DNA from 2 places in the Priestia sp. GS2 genome. Region 2 is predicted to be linked to the other one. Evidence: riboswitches for the same ligand, from Rfam matches in the RefSeq annotation. Region 2 holds a riboswitch; the other holds the start of a gene.
What was found. Region 2 has a riboswitch for FMN ahead of V2145_RS02955 (ECF transporter S component). Riboswitches for the same ligand answer to the same signal wherever they lie in the genome.
Positions count from the first base shown of each region.

Region 1 (11,071 bases), 2.0 Mb from region 2:
GCACAATCAATTGATGCAACGTCTTATCAAGCATTAAATACGCATTTATTCGGTTCGTTTATGGGGAAACTTATCAATGGCTTTACCGTTATTATTCTATTTGGAGTCACATCGGTTATGCTAGCAAGTACGGGAGCGATTGGAGCTGAGCAGCTTGGGCTTTGGCCTCAAGTAGGAATGCTCCTGACAATTGGGCTAGCATACATATCCGTTTCAAAAGGAATAAATGGTCTACTGCTTGTTAATTCGCTTGTAGTGCCCATGATGCTTGCTTTTTCAATCTTAATCTTTATTCCACACTTCCCACACTTTTCATTTTTACAAGTATCAACGGCTCATTTTCAAGGGGAGTGGAACTGGCTGATTAGCCCTTTTTTGTATGTAGCCCTTAATTTAGCACTAGCACAAGCTGTTCTTGTTCCTTTGGGGAGTGAAGTCAAAGATCGAAAAGTCATTAAAAACGGTGCAGTTTTAGGTGGTATCGGATTAACTTTTATGATGGTGGCTACGCATTTAGCTCTTTCGAACTTGCCATATGCATACCACTTGGATATTCCAATGAGTGAAGTCGTAAAACATATTGGTGTCTTCGTTAATTGGCTCTTTTTACTAGTAGTTTTTGGTGAGATTTTTACCACACTAATTGGAAATGTATTTGGAATTGCTAGACAAATCCAATCCATATTGCCAATTTCAAATCAGCGAGCATTTGTCTTTATCTTTGCGCTGTGTTTTCTCGTTGCACAGGTTGGATATGGAGAATTGTTGAAGGTTCTTTATCCAATATTTGGTTATATTGGATTAGGGCTTTTGGTTATGCTTTGTATTAAAAAAGAAAAAAGGTGACTCTGCAGGTAAATGAAAATGTGTTAAAAAGTGTGACAACTCTTGAAGCCTCTGTTATAATAAGGACAAATTCGACAGATAGTGTCGACATAAATATCCTTCGGGGTCGGGTGTAAGTCCCAACCGGCGGTGATAAGGCAATGCCTTTAAGCCCGTGACCCGTTTTCGAATTTTTCGATAACGGTGGATCTAGTTAAAATCTAGAGCCGACAGTAAAAGTCTGGATGGGAGAAGGATCAGGAGCACAGTGGATGTGTAGCGATTACATAAGCGTAATGGCTTTTTTAGAAAACCGTTATATCCAACTGCTTATTTAGCATGTCGCAAAGTGAGATGGCTATTAGTGCTATCTTATTTGTGGATGCTTTGTATACACTGATTCTAAAACAACCCCCTTGGACATTTGTTGAAGGGGGCTTTTTGCGTACATTGTATGGGGAAAGAAGGTGAAAGAATGTTTACAGGAATTATTGAAGAAATTGGTCAAGTGAAACAAATTAACAAAGGAAAAGAAGCAATTGTATTAACTATTGACGCAGGTGTTGTCTTACAGGACGTTTCGCTGGGAGACAGTATTGCAGTCAATGGTGTATGTCTGACAGTAACGTCATTCTCAGCTAATCGATTTACAGTTGATGTGATGCCAGAAACGATTAAAGCGAGTACGCTGCACTTGTTGACAGTGGGATCAAAGGTTAACTTAGAGCGAGCGATGAGTGCAAATGGACGGTTTGGTGGTCATTTTGTGAGCGGTCATGTTGATGGTATTGGCACAATTGTGAGTAAAGAGCGCAGAGGCAATGCGGTATATTACGAAATTAAGGTAGACCCTAGTCTTCGTCACTATATGATGTTAAAAGGCTCTGTTACTGTTGATGGGACAAGCTTAACGATATTTAACGTTACGGATCATTCTTTTACAATCTCTTTAATTCCACATACTGCTAAAGAAACGATTATTGGAAGAAAAGAACGAGGAGATGTTGTGAACATTGAATGTGATATGTTAGCAAAATATATTAAAGAAATGATGATGAAGCCTTCATCTGCTCCTGCACCGAAACCTTCCAGTATGCAAAGTTTACTTGAAAAGCATGGCTTTACAAATTAAAAGAGAGGTGAGAAACGTGTTTCATACAGTAGAAGAAGCAATTGATGATTTGAAAAAAGGTAAAGTTGTCATCGTATGTGACGATGAAGATCGAGAAAACGAAGGAGATTTTATTTCACTAGCTGAAACAGCGACTCCCGAAGTTGTTAACTTCATGGCAACGCATGGTCGAGGCTTGATTTGTACACCAATCACGGAAGAAGTAGCTGCTAAACTAGAGCTTAATCCTATGGTAACAACAAATACAGATATGCACGGTACCGCTTTTACTGTCAGTGTTGATCATGTATCAACGACAACAGGAATTAGTGCTCATGAGCGTTCTGCAACCATTCAAGCGTTAATTGATGATACAGCTAAGGCTGCAGATTTTCGTAGACCAGGTCACGTTTTTCCTTTAATTGCGAAAAAAGGAGGAGTGTTACGACGTGCAGGTCATACAGAAGCTGCCGTTGACTTGGCGCTTCTTGCTGGAGGTAAGCCAGCAGGTGTTATTTGTGAAATCATGAAAGAAGATGGCACTATGGCACGCGTAGCGGATCTTGCCGTTATTGCAGAGCAATTTGACTTAAAGATGATTACGATTAAAGATCTCATTGCATATCGTCGAAAGCATGATGAGCTTGTAAAACGCGAGGTGGCAATTCAATTACCAACTGCTTTTGGTAACTTTAAAGCAATTGGATATACAAATAAAATTGATAATAAAGAACATGTAGCTATTGTTAAAGGTGACATTAACCCTGAAGAACCTGTTCTTGTTCGCGTTCATTCTGAATGTTTAACTGGCGATATTTTTGGGTCAAAGCGATGCGATTGTGGACCTCAGCTTCATGCCGCACTGTCAAAAATTGAAGAAGAACAATCAGGAATTCTTCTGTATATGCGTCAAGAAGGAAGAGGAATTGGATTAATAAATAAATTAAAAGCATATGAACTGCAAGAGCAAGGATATGACACGGTTGAAGCTAATGAAAAACTAGGGTTTGCTGATGATCTTCGTGAATACGGAATCGGTGCGCAAATCTTAAAGGATTTAGGTGTGAAAAAGATGAGGCTTTTAACCAATAATCCGCGTAAAATTACCGGTTTAAAAGGTTATGACCTTGAGGTAGTTGAACGTCTTCCAATTGAAATGCCAAAGGAAGCAGAAAATGAGAAGTATTTAAATACAAAAGCCAAGAAACTTGGTCACTTACTACATTTTTAATTGTTTACACATAAAAACATAAAAAACCTAGGAGGAATAGAAAATGAGTCATGTATTTGAGGGGAATTTAGTTGGTACTGGATTAAAAGTTGCAATTGTAGTGGGGCGTTTTAATGAATTTATTACAAGCCGATTGTTAGGTGGAGCACAAGACGCGCTAAAACGTCATGGAGTAGCAGAAGAAGATGTGGATATTGCTTGGGTACCTGGCGCATATGAAATTCCACTAATTGCAAAAAAATTCGCAGAATCTAAAAAATATGATGCGGTAATTACGTTAGGAACAGTTATTCGCGGTGCAACACCACACTTTGATTATGTTTGTAACGAAGTGGCAAAAGGCGTTGCTTCACAAAGTTTACAAACGGGTGTACCAATTATCTTTGGTGTGCTAACGACAGAAACAATTGAACAAGCGATTGAACGTGCAGGAACAAAAGCTGGTAACAAAGGGTGGGAAGCAGCGGCTTCTGCTATCGAAATGGCGAATTTGTCTCGTTTGATTGAAGGGTAATAAAAGCGCTTGTTGCAGTCTAGAACTGTAACAAGCGTTTTTTTAACTATTTACAAATGTATAATTTACAGGAAAAGTTTTACCCTATATAGTAACTAGTTTACGTTAAGGGAGACTTTCATGCCTCATTATATACCGTTTTTAGTTTTGATTATCGCAAGTGTCCTGATCTTTGTGTTTACTCTATGGAATACAAAGGATAAAAAACTATTCATCTTGTTGTTCTTTATGATTGGTTTAGCGTACGTGTTGGAGTACTTTATTCTTGTACTATTTAAAAGCTATCAATATAATCCAAATTTTGTACATGAAACAGACCTTGATAATATTTTAGGGTCGTTGGTATCACAAGCCTTTGCATTTCCCGTTATCGCTGTTTTAATAGGAGCATACCAGCTCAAGTTTCGATATATTGTACTTATATCTTTTATCTTTATGGGAATTGAAGAGTTATTTCTCTCTTTAGGTGTTTATAAGCATTATTGGTGGAAAACGATTTACACAGGCATTTTTATGACAATTGGGTTTGTCATTGCAAAAACATGGTACGCGTGGCTGTCTAACCGATTTGAACGATGGATTCATATAGTAACCTTATTCTTTAGCTTATTAGCGATTAATACGACGCTCATGCTACTTTTAATCGCCATGTTTAAAACTCACTCTATACATGTGGGTTGGTTTAAATCTGAAACACGAGATGTACTTAGTTTTAACACGCTTTATGTATGGATTTTAACGGCTCTATATTCTTGGGGAGTTTTGAAGCGTTCTGTTATCATGCTCATCTGCTTTTTGCTTACTTTTCGAATAATTGATGTCGTTTTACTATACACAGGTATACTTATATTACCTGAATGGAATTCGTTATGGTTCTTTGTTCTATTAGATATAGTGGTTATTTTATTTACAGCTAAATATAACCAATTTATTATCCATGCATGTTATGGAACTGATTCAAAAAAATTCATTGCGTTTATAAGAAATAAGAACTAAGATAGTACGTACAATAAATTATTTTGAAGTTAGTATAAAAAAATGTAAGCTTTTGCTTATTAAACATTTAATGAAGGAAAAAATTTACTTTTTGTAAAGGAGGCTCTTTCGTTAAGCTATAAATGTCAAATGAAACAAAACAAAAGATTTGACGTTCTTTTGCCTGTTTTCGTACAATAAAACAACGTGTAATTGAAGTCAAGTAGGGGAGTGAAGGATTCGTGAGAGAGTCCTTTTTTGTAAAAAAGGTACTGAATAACAATGTTTTAATTGCTACACACAATGCATATAAAGAGGTTGTTCTAATTGGCAAAGGCATCGGTTTTAATAAAAAGAAAAGCGATGAAATAGATGCGGATGCTGTAGAAAAGATGTTTTTACTTAAAAGCGAAGAAGAGCAGGAACAATATAAGCAGCTTTTGTTACAAGTTGACGAAAATGTAATTGAGATGATGAATGATATTATTACGCATATTCAAGCTCGTGTATCTAAACCTTTAAATGAGCACATTCACATTGGACTGACAGATCATATTGCATTTGCTGTAAAGCGTTTTCAACAAGGCCTTGATTTGAAAAATCCTTTTTTAATTGAAACAAAAGCTCTTTATCCAAAAGAATTTGAAATTGCTGAAGAAGTTGTAGCAATGATTTATGAAAAAGTTGGAGTAAAGCTGCCAATAGGAGAAGTAGGATTTATTGCATTGCATATTCACAGCGCGTTAACAGAAAAAAACATCTTAGAAGTAAATCAAGATTCGCAGCTTATTCAAACGATTATTAACGTCATTGAAGAGTCGTTAAATCTAGACGTCAACAAAGAATCTGTTCATTATATGAGGCTAATTCGCCACTTGCATTTTGCAATTGATAGGGTGAAGACAGGTGAAGTCATCGAAGAACCAAAAAAAATTGCTTTACTATTGAAAGAGGAATATCCTCTATGTTACAATGTCTCATGGAAAGTGATTAAAATTATGCAACAAGCTCTACACTTACCAGTTTATGAAGCAGAAGCCGTTTATTTAACGATGCATCTGCAGCGACTTATGACAAAATCTGATTTATAAAATCATTTCATACGTGTTACTGATACGATCAGGCATGAGTGAGAAATGAAACGCATGAACAGGGATAGGTTTATCCTTTTGTTAGTGTTTCAATTTTCACCATGCCTTTTTTGTTGTAAGAAAGCGTAATCATGAACAAACTAATGAAATACTCAGTTGTTTTCAAGCAGCATCTTTTAGTTGAAAAGAAAGCGTTTGAACTGAATGTGTATCAAAACATTATCTTGTTGCACAATACAAATATAAAAAGGGGGTAAAACGCCATGTTTAAAAAGCTTTTTGGCGTCTTACAAAAAGTCGGAAAAGCACTTATGCTACCGGTTGCGATTTTACCGGCAGCAGGTATCTTACTTGGATTTGGTACTGCTTTTCAAAATGAAACATTACTTGAAAGATTACCGGCTTTAAATGCTGACTGGTTCCAGATGATTGCTCATGTTATGTCCAACGCTGGAGACATTATTTTTGGTAACTTACCTTTACTATTTGCTGTAGGGGTAGCAATTGGATTAGCTGGAGGGGAAGGCGTAGCCGGACTTGCAGCGATTGTTGGTTATTTAATTATGAACGTAACAATGGGTACAGTAAAAGGGCTGGATGGTTTAAAGCCAGTTGAATTTGCTAAGTTGTTAGAAGATCCGGCATATGCAAGTGTGTTAGGAATTCCAACGTTACAAACAGGTGTGTTTGGTGGTATTATAATTGGGGTGCTAGCAGCTGCTATGTACAACCGTTTCTTTAACATCGAACTGCCTCCATATTTAGGTTTCTTTGCTGGTAAGCGCTTTGTACCAATTGCAACAGCGGTATCATCAATTGTCATTGGTTTAATCATGGTAGCAGTATGGCCAATCATTCAAAATGCACTGAATGCATTCTCAAACAATATGATTGATGCGAACTTAACGCTATCAGCATTTATCTTCGGGGTTATTGAACGTTCACTAATTCCGTTTGGCTTACACCATATTTTCTATTCACCATTCTGGTATGAATTTGGTTCTTATGTCAACCAAGCTGGTGAAGTATTCCGTGGAGACCAACGTATCTTCATGGCACAATTAGCAGATGGTGCTGAATTAACAGCAGGTACATTCCAAGTTGGTAAATATCCGTTCATGATGTTCGGTTTACCAGCAGCAGCGCTTGCTATTTATCACGAAGCTCGTCCTGAAAATAAGAAGTATGTAGCTGGTATCATGGGTTCGGCAGCATTAACATCATTCTTAACAGGTATTACAGAACCACTTGAGTTCTCATTCTTATTCGTAGCGCCAATTTTGTTTGCAATTCACGCAGTGTTTGCAGGTCTATCGTTTATGATCATGGAAATTTTAAATGTTAAAATTGGTATGACATTCTCCGGTGGGGTTATTGACTACATCCTATTCGGTGTGTTACAAAATAGAACAGATTGGTGGTTAGTAATCCCAGTTGGTCTTGTTCTAGCAGTTATTTACTACTTTGGTTTCCGTTTTGCGATTCGTAAGTTTAATTTAAACACACCAGGTCGTGAAGAAAAAGCGGACGATGCAGATGGTGATAAAGTTGAAGCGGGCGAATTACCACGCAATATCCTAGAAGCATTAGGTGGTCAACCAAATATTACGCACTTAGATGCATGTATTACTCGTTTACGTGTATCAGTTGACGATGTTAAGAGCGTTGATAAAGAGCGTTTGAAAAAACTAGGAGCTTCTGGTGTCCTAGAAGTAGGTAACAATATTCAAGCAATCTTTGGTCCTAAGTCTGATACGTTAAAGAGTCAGATTAAAGACATTATGGATGGAAAAACGCCTGTTGCACCAAAAGAACAGCCAAAAGCTGTAGAAGAAGCACCGAAAGCTGCGGTAAGCACAAACGGTGGAGACATTGTTTCACCAATTGAAGGAGAATTAGTTCCGCTATCAGAGGTACCGGACCAAGTATTCTCACAAAAATTAATGGGTGATGGTTTTGCGATTATTCCGAAAACGGGCACAGTAGTTGCGCCAGTGGATGGAAAGGTAGTAAACTTATTCCCGACGAAGCATGCTTTAGGAATTGAATCAACGACTGGGCAAGAAATTCTAATTCACTTTGGAATTGACACGGTTAACTTAAAAGGTGAAGGGTTTGATGCACTTGTTGCTCAAGGTGACGAAGTGAAGCAAGGCCAACCATTATTACAAGTTGACTTAGATTTTGTAAAATCAAATGCACCATCTACGATTACACCTGTCATCTTTACAAACTTACAAGCAGATGAGAAGGTAGAAATCTTAAAGCAAGGCGAAGTTTCACTGCAAGAACAAAATATTATTACTATTTCAAAGTAAAAAGGAGATTGATTTAACATGGCACAAAAAACATTTACAGTAACAGCAGACTCAGGAATTCACGCACGTCCAGCAACAACTTTAGTACAAGCAGCTAGCAAATTCGATTCTGATATCAACTTAGAGTTCAACGGTAAAACTGTAAACCTAAAATCAATCATGGGCGTTATGTCTTTAGGTATCCAAAAAGGAGCTACAATCACAATTTCTGCTGAAGGTTCAGACGAAGCTGATGCACTTGCAGCTCTTGAAGATACAATGAAAAAAGAAGGATTAGGCGAATAATGACAGTGGAAATTCAAGGCATTGCCGCTTCTAGCGGCATTGCTATTGCTAAAGCATTTCGTCTAGAAAATCCAGAATTAACCGTTGAAAAGAAATCCGTTTCAGACGTTGAAGCTGAAGTAGCTCGCTTAGAAGCAGCGCTTGCAACATCTCGATCAGAGCTTGAAGCGATTAAAGAACATGCGCGTAAAGAGCTTGGCGAAGATAAAGCTGAAATCTTTGCAGCACATTTATTAGTGTTAAGCGATCCGGAATTAATCAATCCGATTAAAGATAAAATTACAGGTGAAAGCGTGAATGCTGAAGTCGCACTAGACGAAGTTGCAGCGATGTTCATCAACATGTTTGAGTCAATGGACAATGAGTACATGAAAGAGCGTGCAGCAGATATTCGTGACGTAACAAAACGTGTACTAGCACATCTTTTAGGTGTAAACGTTTCAAACCCAAGCATGATTTCTGAGGAAGTTGTTATTATTGCAGAAGATTTAACGCCATCTGATACGGCTCAGTTAAATCGTAAATTTGTAAAAGGGTTTACAACTGACATTGGAGGCCGTACGTCTCACTCTGCAATCATGGCACGTTCAATGGAAATTCCAGCTGTTGTTGGAACAAAAACAGTTATGGAAGACATTGAAAACGGTACACTTGTAATCGTTGATGGTCTTGATGGAAACGTTATTGTTAACCCATCAGAAGAAACGGTTAAAGCGTATGAGAAAAAGGCAGAAGAATATGCAGCACAAAAAGCTGAGTGGGCAAAGCTTGTAAATGAAAAAACAGTTTCAGCTGATAACCACCACGTAGAACTTGCTGCTAATATTGGAACGCCTGAAGATGTTAAAGGTGTATTAGAAAACGGTGGTGAAGGCGTTGGTCTTTACCGTACGGAGTTCTTATACATGGGGCGTGAAGAGCTTCCAACAGAGGAAGAACAATTCACATCATACAAAACGGTATTAGAGCGTATGGAAGGCAAGCCTGTTGTTGTTCGTACTTTAGATATCGGTGGAGATAAAGAGCTTCCTTATCTGAACCTACCTAAAGAAATGAACCCATTCCTAGGTTTCCGTGCAATCCGTCTATGCTTAGAAATGCAAGATATGTTCCGCACGCAGCTTCGTGCGTTATTACGTGCTAGCGTATATGGAAACTTAAAAATCATGTTCCCAATGATTGCAACAGTTGACGAGTTCCGCCAAGCAAAAGCAATTCTATTAGAAGAAAAAGCAAAGCTTGAAGCAGAGGGCGTTAGCGTTTCTGATAGCATTGAAGTAGGTATGATGGTTGAAATTCCTTCTTCAGCAGTTATCGCAGATTTATTTGCAAAAGAAGTAGACTTCTTCTCAATTGGAACAAATGATTTAATTCAATACACGCTTGCTGCTGACCGCATGAATGAGCGCGTATCTTACTTATATCAACCTTATAACCCAGCAATCTTACGCTTAGTAAACATGGTTATTAAAGCGGCTCATAAAGAAGGCAAGTGGGTTGGTATGTGTGGAGAAATGGCTGGAGATGAAATCGCAATTCCAATTCTTTTAGGCTTAGGCTTAGATGAGTTCTCAATGAGCGCAACATCTATTTTAAAAGCACGTTCTCAAATCCGTCAGTTATCAAAAGCGGATATTGAACCACACTTAGATGAGATTTTATCAATGTCTTCTACTGAAGAAGTAATTGAATTTGTAAAATCAAAATTCCATATCTAAAAAAAAGATGCTCTAGTCACTAGAGCATCTTTTTTTAGATTAACAATGAATAACCAGGGGGGAAATACCTCAATGCTTCCTTCTCAAAAACAAATCATAACTTCTTCAACAGTATTAGGTGGTCAGAGTAAGTTTGTTCCATTACGCCACAGACACTCCTTCATTCCACTGTTTCTCTAAAAGTATCTTACAAACTAACAAAAATATCCGAGGAATCGACAGTTTTTAACGCGCGATGCCTCGGATAAATCATTGAGTGAAATACTTATGTTCCTTCTTTTTCTCAGAAGAGGAGTGGTAAGAAGATATTTGCAAACACAATCGTTAAAAGCGCTGCTACAATCATTCCTAAGCTGGAGAATGTACCTTCAATCTTACCAAACTCGAATGCACGAGCCGTGCCTGTACCGTGAGACGCAACTCCTAAAAGTAAGCCTTTAGCTAGTGAAGAATGAAGGGCAAGGTGTTTGATAAGGGTAGGCGCAATAAACGTTCCAATAATGCCTGACAGCACAACGAATAAAATTGTAATATTCGGATCTCCTCCAAGCGTTTCTGATACGTTAATAGCAATAGGAATAGTCACAGAACGTGGAATAATACTTTGAACAAGCGTAGCTTGCATATGAAAGAGGCCTGCTAAAACCATGGAAGATATCATTGCTACAAGAGTTCCAGTTGCTACGCTTACCGCAATTTCTATACGATGCTTTTTTAGAAGATGAAAATACTTATACATCGGCACAGCAAATGCTACCGTAGCGGGACCGAGCATGTAGCTAATAAAATCTGCTCCTTGCTTATACTGATCGTATGAACCATGTGAGAGTAATAAAAATAGGATGAGCAAGCAGGGAGCTAGTAAAATAGGCGAAACCAAAATGGTTTTATATTTCTTATAAAGCCATTTCGAAAGCGTGTAGACAACGAGCGTAAGTGGAAATGCTAAAGCTGTTAACCAAGTCATTCGTTTGACACCTCCTTGCGTTTAGAAATAGATTCA
Region 1 is NZ_JAZGJX010000001.1:2,522,158-2,533,228, reverse strand. Features, by position in the region: gene V2145_RS13060 (YkvI family membrane protein) at 1-846, shown strand, start outside; FMN riboswitch at 939-1,086, shown strand; gene ribE (riboflavin synthase) at 1,301-1,957, shown strand; gene V2145_RS13050 (bifunctional 3,4-dihydroxy-2-butanone-4-phosphate synthase/GTP cyclohydrolase II) at 1,974-3,167, shown strand; gene ribH (6,7-dimethyl-8-ribityllumazine synthase) at 3,211-3,681, shown strand; gene V2145_RS13040 (hypothetical protein) at 3,802-4,677, shown strand; gene glcT (glucose PTS transporter transcription antiterminator GlcT) at 4,899-5,747, shown strand; gene ptsG (glucose-specific PTS transporter subunit IIBC) at 6,011-8,065, shown strand; gene V2145_RS13025 (phosphocarrier protein HPr) at 8,084-8,350, shown strand; gene ptsP (phosphoenolpyruvate--protein phosphotransferase) at 8,350-10,068, shown strand; gene V2145_RS13015 (LrgB family protein) at 10,352-11,035, opposite strand; gene V2145_RS13010 (CidA/LrgA family protein) at 11,032-11,071, opposite strand, start outside.
Region 1: linked by a shared signal. The riboswitch ahead of ribE (riboflavin synthase) and the one ahead of V2145_RS02955 (ECF transporter S component) in region 2 are both predicted to bind FMN.

Region 2 (11,071 bases):
CCATTCCAGAACTTCCTTTAAAAGTTGTTCGTTTGTTCGAGAGCGTTGTTAAAAGTGAAAAAGAGCAGAGCGCAGAACTAACAATACAAGGGAAGACATGGGTTATTCTCATGTCACCACTTTATAACCAAACAAAGATTCGAGGAGCCGTTGCGGTTTTACGCGATATGTCAGAAGAGCGTAAATTAGATAAACTTCGAAAAGATTTTATCGCCAATGTTTCACATGAATTACGAACACCGATTTCAATGCTACAAGGTTATAGTGAAGCGATTATTGATGACATTGCGAGTACGGAAGAAGAGAAAAAAGAAATTACCCAAGTTATTTATGATGAATCCTTAAGGATGGGGAGGCTTGTTAACGAACTATTAGATTTAGCTCGAATGGAAGCGGGGCATGTTCAACTCCACGTAGCTGAAATTGAGATGGTTGAACTTGCTGAGCGAGTAGTTCGTAAATTCCAGGGCATTGCTAAAGAGCAAGACATTAGGTTGGAACTTCAAACCAATGCACAAATAAAACTCCCGGCAACCATTGATGCAGATCGGATAGAACAAGTATTAACCAATTTGATTGATAATGCAATTCGTCATACTCCTAAAGGAGGCAAAGTGACGCTTGGTATTAACAGTAACCAAACGGAAGTTCATCTTTCAGTTGAGGATACAGGTGTAGGAATACCAGAAGAAGATTTACCGTTTGTTTTTGAAAGATTTTATAAAGCAGATAAGGCAAGAACAAGAGGAAAGTCGGGTACGGGACTCGGGCTCGCAATTGCAAAAAATATTGTAGAAGCACATCATGGAGTCATTGTGGTAAATAGTATTTTAAATCAGGGCACAACATTCTTTATTAAGCTTCCTAAACACTACTCATAGTGATAAATGTTACTTTGTGGTCACAGGTTGAATAGTAAAAGGTTAGAAAATATTTCACTATTTTCTAACCTTTTTTTATTGGAAATGTCTAGAATTTTTGAAAATGCATATAGTATATTTATGTGTCAAGAAACGCTTAGTACATAGGAGGATATGTATGCTTGATATTGTAAGGCGAATATTAGTAGTAGTTATTATGGGAATGTGTATAGGTCTATTGTTTGTTGGCGGAACAATGGCTAAAGCACAAGCTTCAACACAGTGGAACTGGCCTACTGAAGAAGGAACGCTTACAGATGTGTTTGGTTCTCGTAACGCAAAACATTTTGGTATTGATATTGCAGCGCCTGTGGGAACACAGGTGTATGCAGTATATAGTGGGAGAGTCACCAAATCTTATTACTCTGATACATATGGACAAGTTGTATTTATCAAGCAGGATAATGGATACGAAACGGTGTATGCACATTTGAATAATCGAGGTGTTGCGGAGGGAGAAAGAATTTCTGCTCGTCAGACAATTGGACAAATAGGTAATACAGGTCGATCGTCTGGTGCCCATTTGCATTTTGAAGTTCATAAAGGAACGTGGAATATTGATAAAACGAATGCTATTAACCCAATCGCAAAGCTTGATCAAGAAAAATTATCAGCCTACGTAACGGAACAGTTAGAAGCTACTGTATTTAGACAGTTAAATGAAGGATACGTTGTTGAAAGAGGGGACACGTTATCTGAAATCGCAAAAAAATACAAAATAGATGTAGACGATTTAAAAGGAAGAAATCATATGACAACCAGTGATATTTATCCTGGTCAACACCTAAAGATAACAAAATAAAAACAAGAAAGGCATTTGCCTTCCTTGTTTTGTTTTATAGTTCAATACGTTGAATTGTAACAATTTCACTTGCTTGCTTTAGAGACTCAATTGTTGCATCTTCAATAAGACGGTCGAACGTAAGCATCATAATCGCTTCTCCGCCTTTTTGTTTACGTCCTACCTGCATTGTTGCAATGTTGATATTTAAATCACCAAGCGCTTTACCAACATTTCCAATAACGCCAGGTTGGTCTGTGTGTCGGATATATAATAAATGTCCTTCTGGATAAAAATCAATGTCAAAGGAATCAATATTAATAACGCGAGGACCGTAATCTTTGATATACGTACCGGTAATAGAGAATGTACGAGATTCTCCTTTTACAACAACTTCAATAATATTAGCATAGCCTTGAGTGTTATCAGAAATTTTCTCACCAAACGTAATGCCTCTCTCTTTGGCAATCATTGACGCGTTTACTTCGTTAACTGAGCGGTCGATACGATGAGTTAAAAATCCAGACAACAAGCTTCGGGTAATATACGTTGTTTCTAAATCCGCTACTGTTCCTGCGTACGTAACAGAAATGTCTTGAACAGGTTCTTTCATGCATTGTGATAAAACGGCACCAAGCTGTTTTGTTAAGCTAGTAAACGGCTGGATTTTTTCGAATACGTCTTTTGAAAGTGTCGGTAAGTTAATTGAAGAACTTACTGGGTTACCTTCTAAGAAGCGTAGCACATCATAAGCAACATCTTCAGCTACATTTAACTGCGCTTCTTTTGTTGAAGCACCTAAATGTGGCGTTGTAATAACCTGATCAAAGTTTAAAAGTGGATTATCAGTAGGTGGCTCTACTTCAAACACGTCAATTGCAGCACCTTGAACGTGACCAATTTCTAAATAGTGTGCAAGTGCTTCTTCATCAATAATGCCGCCTCGTGCACAGTTTAGTAAATAAACGCCTTTTTTTGTTTTGGCTAACGTATCGCGATTTAATAAACCTTTTGTATCTTTCGTTAATGGCGTATGAACAGTAATAATATCAGCTACTGCTAGTAAATCATCTAACGATAAGAGGTCAACTCCTAGTTTTTCTGCGCGAGATGTTGTTAAAAATGGATCATATACATGTACCGTCATGTTAAAGGCTTTCGCACGTTTGGCAAGTTCAGAGCCGATACGCCCAAAACCAACAATTCCTAAGTGCTTGCGGTTGAGTTCTGTACCAACAAATGCTGATCGGTTCCATTCGCGAGATTTGACAGAAATATTTCCTTGAGGGATATGGCGAACTAAACTAGCCATCATGGCAAAAGTATGCTCAGCCGTAGAAATAGTGTTTCCATTTGGAGCATTGATAACAACAACGCCTCGCTTAGTTGATGCTTCAATGTCAATATTATCGACACCTACACCTGCACGAGCAACAATCTTTAAATTCTTCATCTTGTCTAACAAGTCTTCCGTCACAGTCGTTGCGCTTCGAACAAGCAGTGCATCGTATGTATGCAATAAATCTTCAACTTCCGTTACTTTTTTTCTTGTTAAATTAACATTTGATGCTTCTAATAATGGAGCAAGACCTTCATTACTAATTGAATCGGCTACTAACACTTCATACATGTATTAACATCTCCCTTTCACAACTCAAATATCTGATAATTTATCACGTTAAAAAAATTCTGTCAATTAGATTGTAAAAAAGTTCACAATTGGTAACGTTTTCATTTTTATTTTTTTGATTAATATTCGGATTTTTTATAAAAAAAGGAGGATTTAGAAGATTTATTTCTAGTTAAATATTTTTAAAACGTACTTTTTTGAGGTTTTTATATATGAAAGTACGTTGAAAGGATGCCTGACAATCTTTCAATATTCCGCTGCTTTTACCGCCGTGCAAAAATAATGACTAAAAGAATGAGAATTGTAGGATTTTTTATATTAAATGATTTACTTTTAATTCAAGGTATCATATAATGTGAACATCATTAAATATTGATCTATCTTCGGGGCAGGGTGTAATTCCCGACCGGCGGTGATAAACAAGTTGTTTTAAGCCCGCGAGCTCTTTAAGTTTGGAGCAGGATTTGGTGTGATTCCAAAGCCGACAGTAAAGTCTGGATGGGAGAAGGTGGAGGTTCAAACGTTCAAAAGCAAATGTGCTGAACGTTTATTGAATGTGCCTGCATTTTCCCTCAACAAATTTGTTGAGGTTTTTTTATGGAGCGCATATGCAATGAACCTTTCTTCTTGGAAGAGTGGATCGCAAGAAGGAGAGAGGGAAATGGAACAAAGCAAGAAAACACAAAAGCTTGTTATTTTAGGGATGCTAAGCGGTTTGTCTTACGTATTAATGATGCTTAACTTCCCAATACCAGGTATACCACCATTTTTAAAAATTGATTTTAGTGAGGTGCCGGCACTGCTTGCTGCATTAATCTTTGGTCCTGTAGCAGGTATTATTGTCGAAGGAATTAAAAATCTTCTCCACTACCTCATTCAAGGAAGCGCAACAGGCGTCCCTGTAGGCCAATTCGCAAATTTTGTAGCAGGGCTATTATTTATTTTACCGGTTTCTCTTATGTTTCATAAATTTAAAACTACAAAAGGTATTACAACAGGTTTAGTAGTTGGAACAGTAGTAATGTCCGTTGGCATGGCGTTTTTAAATTACTATGTGTTCTTACCGGCATATACGCTTTTCTTGCAGTCACCGGCACTGTCAAGTGAGGAAACACGTCAGTTAGTCGTAACGGGGATTCTGCCATTTAATATGATTAAAGGGATTATTACAGGCTTAATTTTCGTTGTTTTATTTAATAAAATGAAGTATTGGATTACAAAGCGAGTCGCAGTTTAAATAGAAAAAAAGACCTGTACATCTCTATGTACAGGTCTTTTTTTACTTCTTATTCAAATTTGTTAGAGTCACCGTCAAACTTCTCATCTGCTACGCGGATTGAATCTGTTGGACAGCCTTCAAATGCATCCATCATATCATCTTCTAATTCATCAGGAACTTCCACAATCCCTTGGTTATCATCTAATGTTACGAATGCAATTCCTTCATCATCGTAATCATAAATGTCTGGTGCTGCTGCTCCACATGCTCCACATGCAATACATGTATCTTTGTCAACAATTGTATATTTTGGCATAACAAGACCTCCTGTAAAGTGTTCGAAAATTTCGTGTTATATAATCTCTTTTCAACATAAGCGTGAAATTTCTCTTTACCCATTGTAAGACGATTTTTAAAACTTTTCAATAGAAAAGTCATTGATAATGCTTATCAGACAAGGGTTTGTCATGACTTATAGCACTGCTTTTTTGATTCATCTCGATTCGCTCAATGACAAAAGGATGCGTTCTGTTAAAGTTTTGGTAAAATGAAAAGAGAAAGGAAGTTGACGATTGTGAACTATATTCAAACCGTTATGCTATATAGTATGCAACAACTAAAAGGTGAACGAACAGTTTACGGAATTTATCATATAGTAGCTGGTAAAAAATCAGCGCAAACAATTCAAGACGGTAAAATCTTTGGCTTGTCTTTTTTATTTCAATCATTTAGTTACTTGAAAAAAGAAACATTTTCTCGATACGTAAAAGAGCTTAATTCTCAACAATTTATTAAAGAAGTAGATCATCAAAAATATGTGCTAACAGCCAAGGGCGAACAAGTACTTCGCACACAGTTACGTGAATGGCCTCTGCCAGCTAAGCTTAGCGGTTGGCAATTTGCAAGTAGCACACAATTATTTTTATCGAGACTGACCTTGTTCATTCAAACAATCTCTAACCTACAGTATTTTCAAAAGGGATTTTTACCAATAACGCAAGATGCTGAGCCCATTCAATGGGTGAAAGCTTATCTATTTTCTCAGTCGTATTCACGAGAAGAGTTGGCAAAGCATTTATTTGATGAGTTACAATGCATATTAAAGAGGGGTTCTTCCCGAGATGCTGATATGTTTGTCCAACACTTGAGTGGATATAAACGAATTGGCTTAACGAAAAACCAGCTTGCTGAGTATTACAATATGGACGAAAACTACGTTCACTTATTGATAATCAGCGTTGTTCATCAAATTATTGAGCAAATTAGCGAATGTCCAAGTGAATTTCCTGTTCTCCAGAAATTTGTACAAGATGTACATATGACTGTACCATTAACAGCTTCAACAGTTAAAACGTATGAGTGGTTACAAAAAGGAAAATCATTAAAAGAAGTAGCGAGAATTAGGCGGTTAAAAGAGAGCACAATTGAAGATCATATTGCTGAACTGGCATTGTTTCTTCCTAACTTTACGATTGATGCTTATGTGAAAGTAGAGGATCAAGAGGAAATTATCAACGCTTTCAAAGCGTTAAATACCAATCAGCTCAAAGAAATAAAAAAAGAGGTTAGTGATCACCTTACTTATTTTCAAATTCGTCTTGTATTAGCTAAGTGCGTAACGGATTAAGAAAGGAGTAAGACGATGCAGTTAGAACAGGTACTTCAAAGAGAATTTGGCTTTTCAACTTTTCGAAACGGTCAAAAAGAAATTATAACGGACTTATTAAATCACAATCATGTTCTGGCCGTTTTGCCTACTGGAACAGGAAAGTCACTTTGCTATCAGCTCCCTGGCTATTTTTTAAAGCGGCCAATCCTTATTGTGTCCCCATTACTTTCCCTGATGGAAGATCAGGTTCAGCAGCTTAAAGCCAAAGGAGAGAAGAGGGTTATTGCTCTTAACAGCTTTTTACGTGAAGATGAAAAGCAGCAGGCACTACGCTCTTTAAATAGCTATCGTTTCATTTATGCTTCCCCCGAAATCTTACAGAATCCCCATGTAGTTCATGCTTTAAAACAAACGAATATCGGTATGTTCGTTGTAGATGAAGCACACTGTATTTCACAATGGGGACATGACTTTCGATTAGACTACTTAAACTTAGGTATTGTATGGGAAAAGCTAGGGAAGCCAACTTGCTTAGCGCTAACCGGTACAGCAACGAGTGAAGTACTCAGTGATATTAAAAAGTATTTACACCTTGATCAAGTTAATGAGCACTTATATTCAATGAATCGTTCAAATATTGCTATCAGCGTAGAGCATGTGCATGGTCTTGAAGAAAAAAAGAAAAAGCTATTGGAATACGTAACGAAAATTCAAAAACCAGGTATTATTTATTGTTCTAGCCGGGCTTTAACAGAGTCGCTAACGCACTACTTAAAAGAAAACGGTGTTGAGAAAGTTCAATATTACCACGGAGGAATGGAAGCTAACGATCGTACGCTTATCCAGCGACAATTTCTTGAAAATCAGCTCGACTTTATTTGTTGTACAAGTGCTTTTGGAATGGGAGTTAACAAATCAAACGTTCGGTTTGTACTGCATTTTCAAACGCCTACCCAGCTTGAATCCTACGTTCAAGAAATTGGCAGGGGAGGTCGTGATGGGTTACCGAGTTTGGCGATTTTATTATATAGTGAAGAAGATGATGGTTCTGCGCAGGCTTTGTTAGACTTAGAGCTTCCTTCTTCGGATACGCTTTTATATTGTTTGTCACAAATTCGTTCAAGTTCCAGCCCGGTTGGAGTTCGAGAAGTAGAAGCGCACTTCTTATTTACAATTGGTATTTACGAAACCCATTGGCGTTTTATCCGTCACTACTTAGAAAATATCGGTGCTGTTCATGATGGATTAATTTATCCAGAGAAGGTCACGGAATCTCTATATGAAGAGCTGATGGAAATTGTAAATAAACGCTTAAATGCTAAACAGAAAAAATACCACGCAATGAAAGAGTTTATCCATACAAAGGGTTGTAGAAGAAAAGCTTTAATGAGCTATTTCGAAGAAGAGGGTATTTCAGAGAAGCACAATTGCTGTGACCTTTGCAATATTGATTTGGATGAATATAGTCAACCTGAACATGAGTGTACGGAGTCTACATTTTTAGGATGGCAAGGCGAACTAGCAAGGTTGCTCAAACAAGCTGTCCATTAAAAGATTCATTGCTGAAATTTTAAACATAAACAGTCATCTTTCTTCATACTGTGGTACTAGCCTTATAAAGGGGAGTTGAAGAAAGTGAAAGAGCTATCTCATTATCATGTTGATGAACCAACTCAATATATATTAGAAAGTGTTATAACTAAAAAAGAAAAGCTATCAGCTACTCAAAAATCGATGAATAAATGGAAGTGGGCATTCTTTGGGTGTTTGCTTCTTGGGATGAGTTATTTATTTGTATTTACTTCGCAGCTGAATTTACGAGCTTTTAGTGATTTTATTCAATTCTTTCTAGATGATAGTAAGCATCTTTTTTTGCTTATTATTATTGTTTCTACCTATTTCAAAATGATACAGATGCAAAAGCAGTGCGATAAGTTGGAAAAAGAATTTAATGATTTGCGGTGTGAAATCATTCAAAAAAGCAAGGATATTTGGTCAACGCCAGCACAGTGGGAAAACCGAAAAGATTTGTATGCGGCAATGAAACAAACCTACGATATTAATTTGTATCATGAAAATAAATAAGGATTAAATACATGCAATAGCCTCTTCTCACATACAAGTTGTAGTGAGGGGAGGCTTGTATTATGAGAAAGTGGTTATTATTTGTAATAGGTTGGGTATGTAGTTATTATTTCATTACAACCTCTGTATTTGAACAAAAAGGAGTTTCACTAGATACCATTGTGTACTTTCTGAAAAATCCAGAGAATCTCTTTGCAACGATTTTGCTCTTTTTGATTAGCTGTACGTGTCAGGCTATTTGGGTAAAAATGCTATTTGAAAATATGTACCGTTGGATACAAGGGACAAGGGTGCAGAAGATGGACTTTTTCGTAGCATGGATTTCTTTAGTAGGATGCGTAGCGTTTATTTCATATGAGTGTTACTTACTATTACCAGTTATAGTGGCTTCATTTATTTACGGTATAGGTGCTGCTTCACAAAGCAAATAAAAAGGAGTGAGCATAATTATGATTATAGGAATTATCGGTGTATTAATAGTAATTGCTATTGTTTTACTTACTTACATGGCAAAAGAAGCACAGCGTACAGTCGTCGAACAAGAAAATATTGAAGTGAAGGGTGTTCCAAAGGAGTGGCAGTCATTACGCATTTTCTTTATTTCAGATATACATAAACGTACGGTTACACAATCCTTAATTGAACAAGTAAATGGAAAGATTGACTTTGTTGTTATTGGAGGAGACCTAGCTGAAAAAGGTGTCCCGATCCAACAGATTGAAACAAATATTAAGCAATTAAGCCAGTTAGGTTCTATTTACTTTGTATGGGGAAATAACGATTATGAAATTGATCAAGAAAGTTTAATGAATATCTTTAAAAAGCATGAGGTAATAGCTTTAAAAAACGAAGCAATTTGCATAGAGAAAGAAGGGGTTTCCTACAATATTGTAGGAGTTGATGACTTGTCAGAAGGACAATTAAACATGAACCAAGCCTTTAAAGGCATAGATCAACGGTATTTTACATTGTTGTTTAGCCATAATCCGGATGCAGTCTTTGAAGTAGAAAATCATCGTGTTGACTTAATGCTTAGTGGTCACACCCATGGTGGACAGATTCGTTTGCTTGGATTCGGTCCTTATGAATTAGGTGGACTAAAAGCACATAAAGATACAGTTTATTTTGTAAGCAATGGTTATGGAACTACTTCTGTGCCCCTTCGTTTGGAAGCAAAAGCTAAGGCGCATGTTCTCACAATCACTAGAGCAAACTAACTACAAGAGTCTCTGAAACCCAGCATATATAAATTTTACACAACGTGTAACTTATCCTATAATGCAAGTAATACGTTATAGTTCATGAAGAGTCGTTGGAGGTTACATATGGCTTCACAAGAAGGAAAGTATAATATTAAAGCCATCTCAAACATGGTCGGAATCCAACCCGGAACGTTGCGTGCATGGGAGCGTCGCTATAAAATATTTAACCCTGTGCGAAACGAGTCGGGTCATCGTTTGTATACAGAGGCAGATTTTAAAAAATTAAAGTGGTTAACAGATAAAGTAAGCAATGGCTTTACGATTAGTCAAGCCGTCTCGTTGTTAGAAACAGAGAGCGCAAATGTTCACCAAACTGATGACCAAAGTGAAGTGGAAACACCTCAACGTTTAAAGGATCAAATTTTACATCATTTATTATCTTTTGAAGAAAGTAAAGCACAAGAGCTAATTAATCATGCTTTTAGCTTATATTCGGTGGAGCAAGTAGTCATTGATATACTGGGTTCTTTATTAGTTACAGTAGGAGACATGTGGGAGAAAGGAAAGATTACAAGTGCCCATGAACACTATGCTACACAGCTTTTAAAAACAAGAATTAGTATGTTATTTTATTCTCTTCCTTCAAGTGGCTTATTGCCAAAAGCCATTGCGGTATGCGGTCCGAATGAAACACATGAAGTGGGGTTGCTTGTTTTTACATTATTCTTAAGAAGAAAAGGGTTCGAAGTTATTTACTTAGGGAGCAGCATTGAAGAAAGGGATATTTATCTCATTTTAAAAGAAGTGGATCCAACCTTCTTCTTTATGTCCTGTACAATGATGGAAAATGCTAAGAAAACCGTTGATTTAGCGTGTGATGTACAGGGAGAGTTTCCTCATTTGAAAATTGGCCTTGGTGGTTTTGTTTTTGAAATGTTAGAAGGAAAAGATAAAGAGCGAGCTTCTTCATTTTTATTAGGGAATTCTAAAAACGAATGGAATGAATGGCTAACTGAAAAATTAGCTGAGCATCATAATCAATAGGCTTGTTTTTAACCGTGTAAACCTGTAAACTCGTAAGTAAACATCACGAACCGTTTTCTAGAAGGTACATATACTGCATTATCAAACCATGTGGTTATGAGTGCAAGCGGGGAGGGACGCAAATGAGACTTGAGCGTTTAAATTATAATAAGTTAAAAGTCTTTGTCACGTACGATGATTTAAAAGAGCGAGGACTCACAAAAGAAGATTTGTGGACTGATACATTTAAGGTTAAACAGCTGTTTCGTGAGATGATTGAGCAGGCGTCCAAAGAATTGAATTTTGAACCGACAAGCTCGCTTTCAGTAGAGATTTTTTCCCTTCAAGCTCAGGGGATGGTCGTGTTTGTGACGAAACAAGATAGTCAAGATGAAATGGAAATTATGGATGACCATGAAGATATGTATGAAGAATTTATCGAGATGCAAGTGATGTTGGATGAGAGTCACGATTTATTCTTTGAGTTTCAAACGTTTGAAGACGTTATTCAACTAGCAAAACGGATTAATGAGCATTACGATATTGAAACCATTCTCTATTCGTTTGAAAATCGGTTTTATGTGTTAGTAGGAGAAGAAAAA
Region 2 is NZ_JAZGJX010000001.1:562,586-573,656, forward strand. Features, by position in the region: gene V2145_RS02940 (ATP-binding protein) at 1-881, shown strand, start outside; gene V2145_RS02945 (peptidoglycan DD-metalloendopeptidase family protein) at 1,039-1,722, shown strand; gene serA (phosphoglycerate dehydrogenase) at 1,757-3,331, opposite strand; FMN riboswitch at 3,707-3,845, shown strand; gene V2145_RS02955 (ECF transporter S component) at 3,993-4,568, shown strand; gene V2145_RS02960 (ferredoxin) at 4,618-4,866, opposite strand; gene V2145_RS02965 (helix-turn-helix domain-containing protein) at 5,125-6,177, shown strand; gene V2145_RS02970 (RecQ family ATP-dependent DNA helicase) at 6,193-7,710, shown strand; gene V2145_RS02975 (DUF2663 family protein) at 7,795-8,244, shown strand; gene V2145_RS02980 (hypothetical protein) at 8,307-8,675, shown strand; gene V2145_RS02985 (metallophosphoesterase) at 8,694-9,461, shown strand; gene V2145_RS02990 (MerR family transcriptional regulator) at 9,570-10,490, shown strand; gene V2145_RS02995 (genetic competence negative regulator) at 10,613-11,071, shown strand, end outside.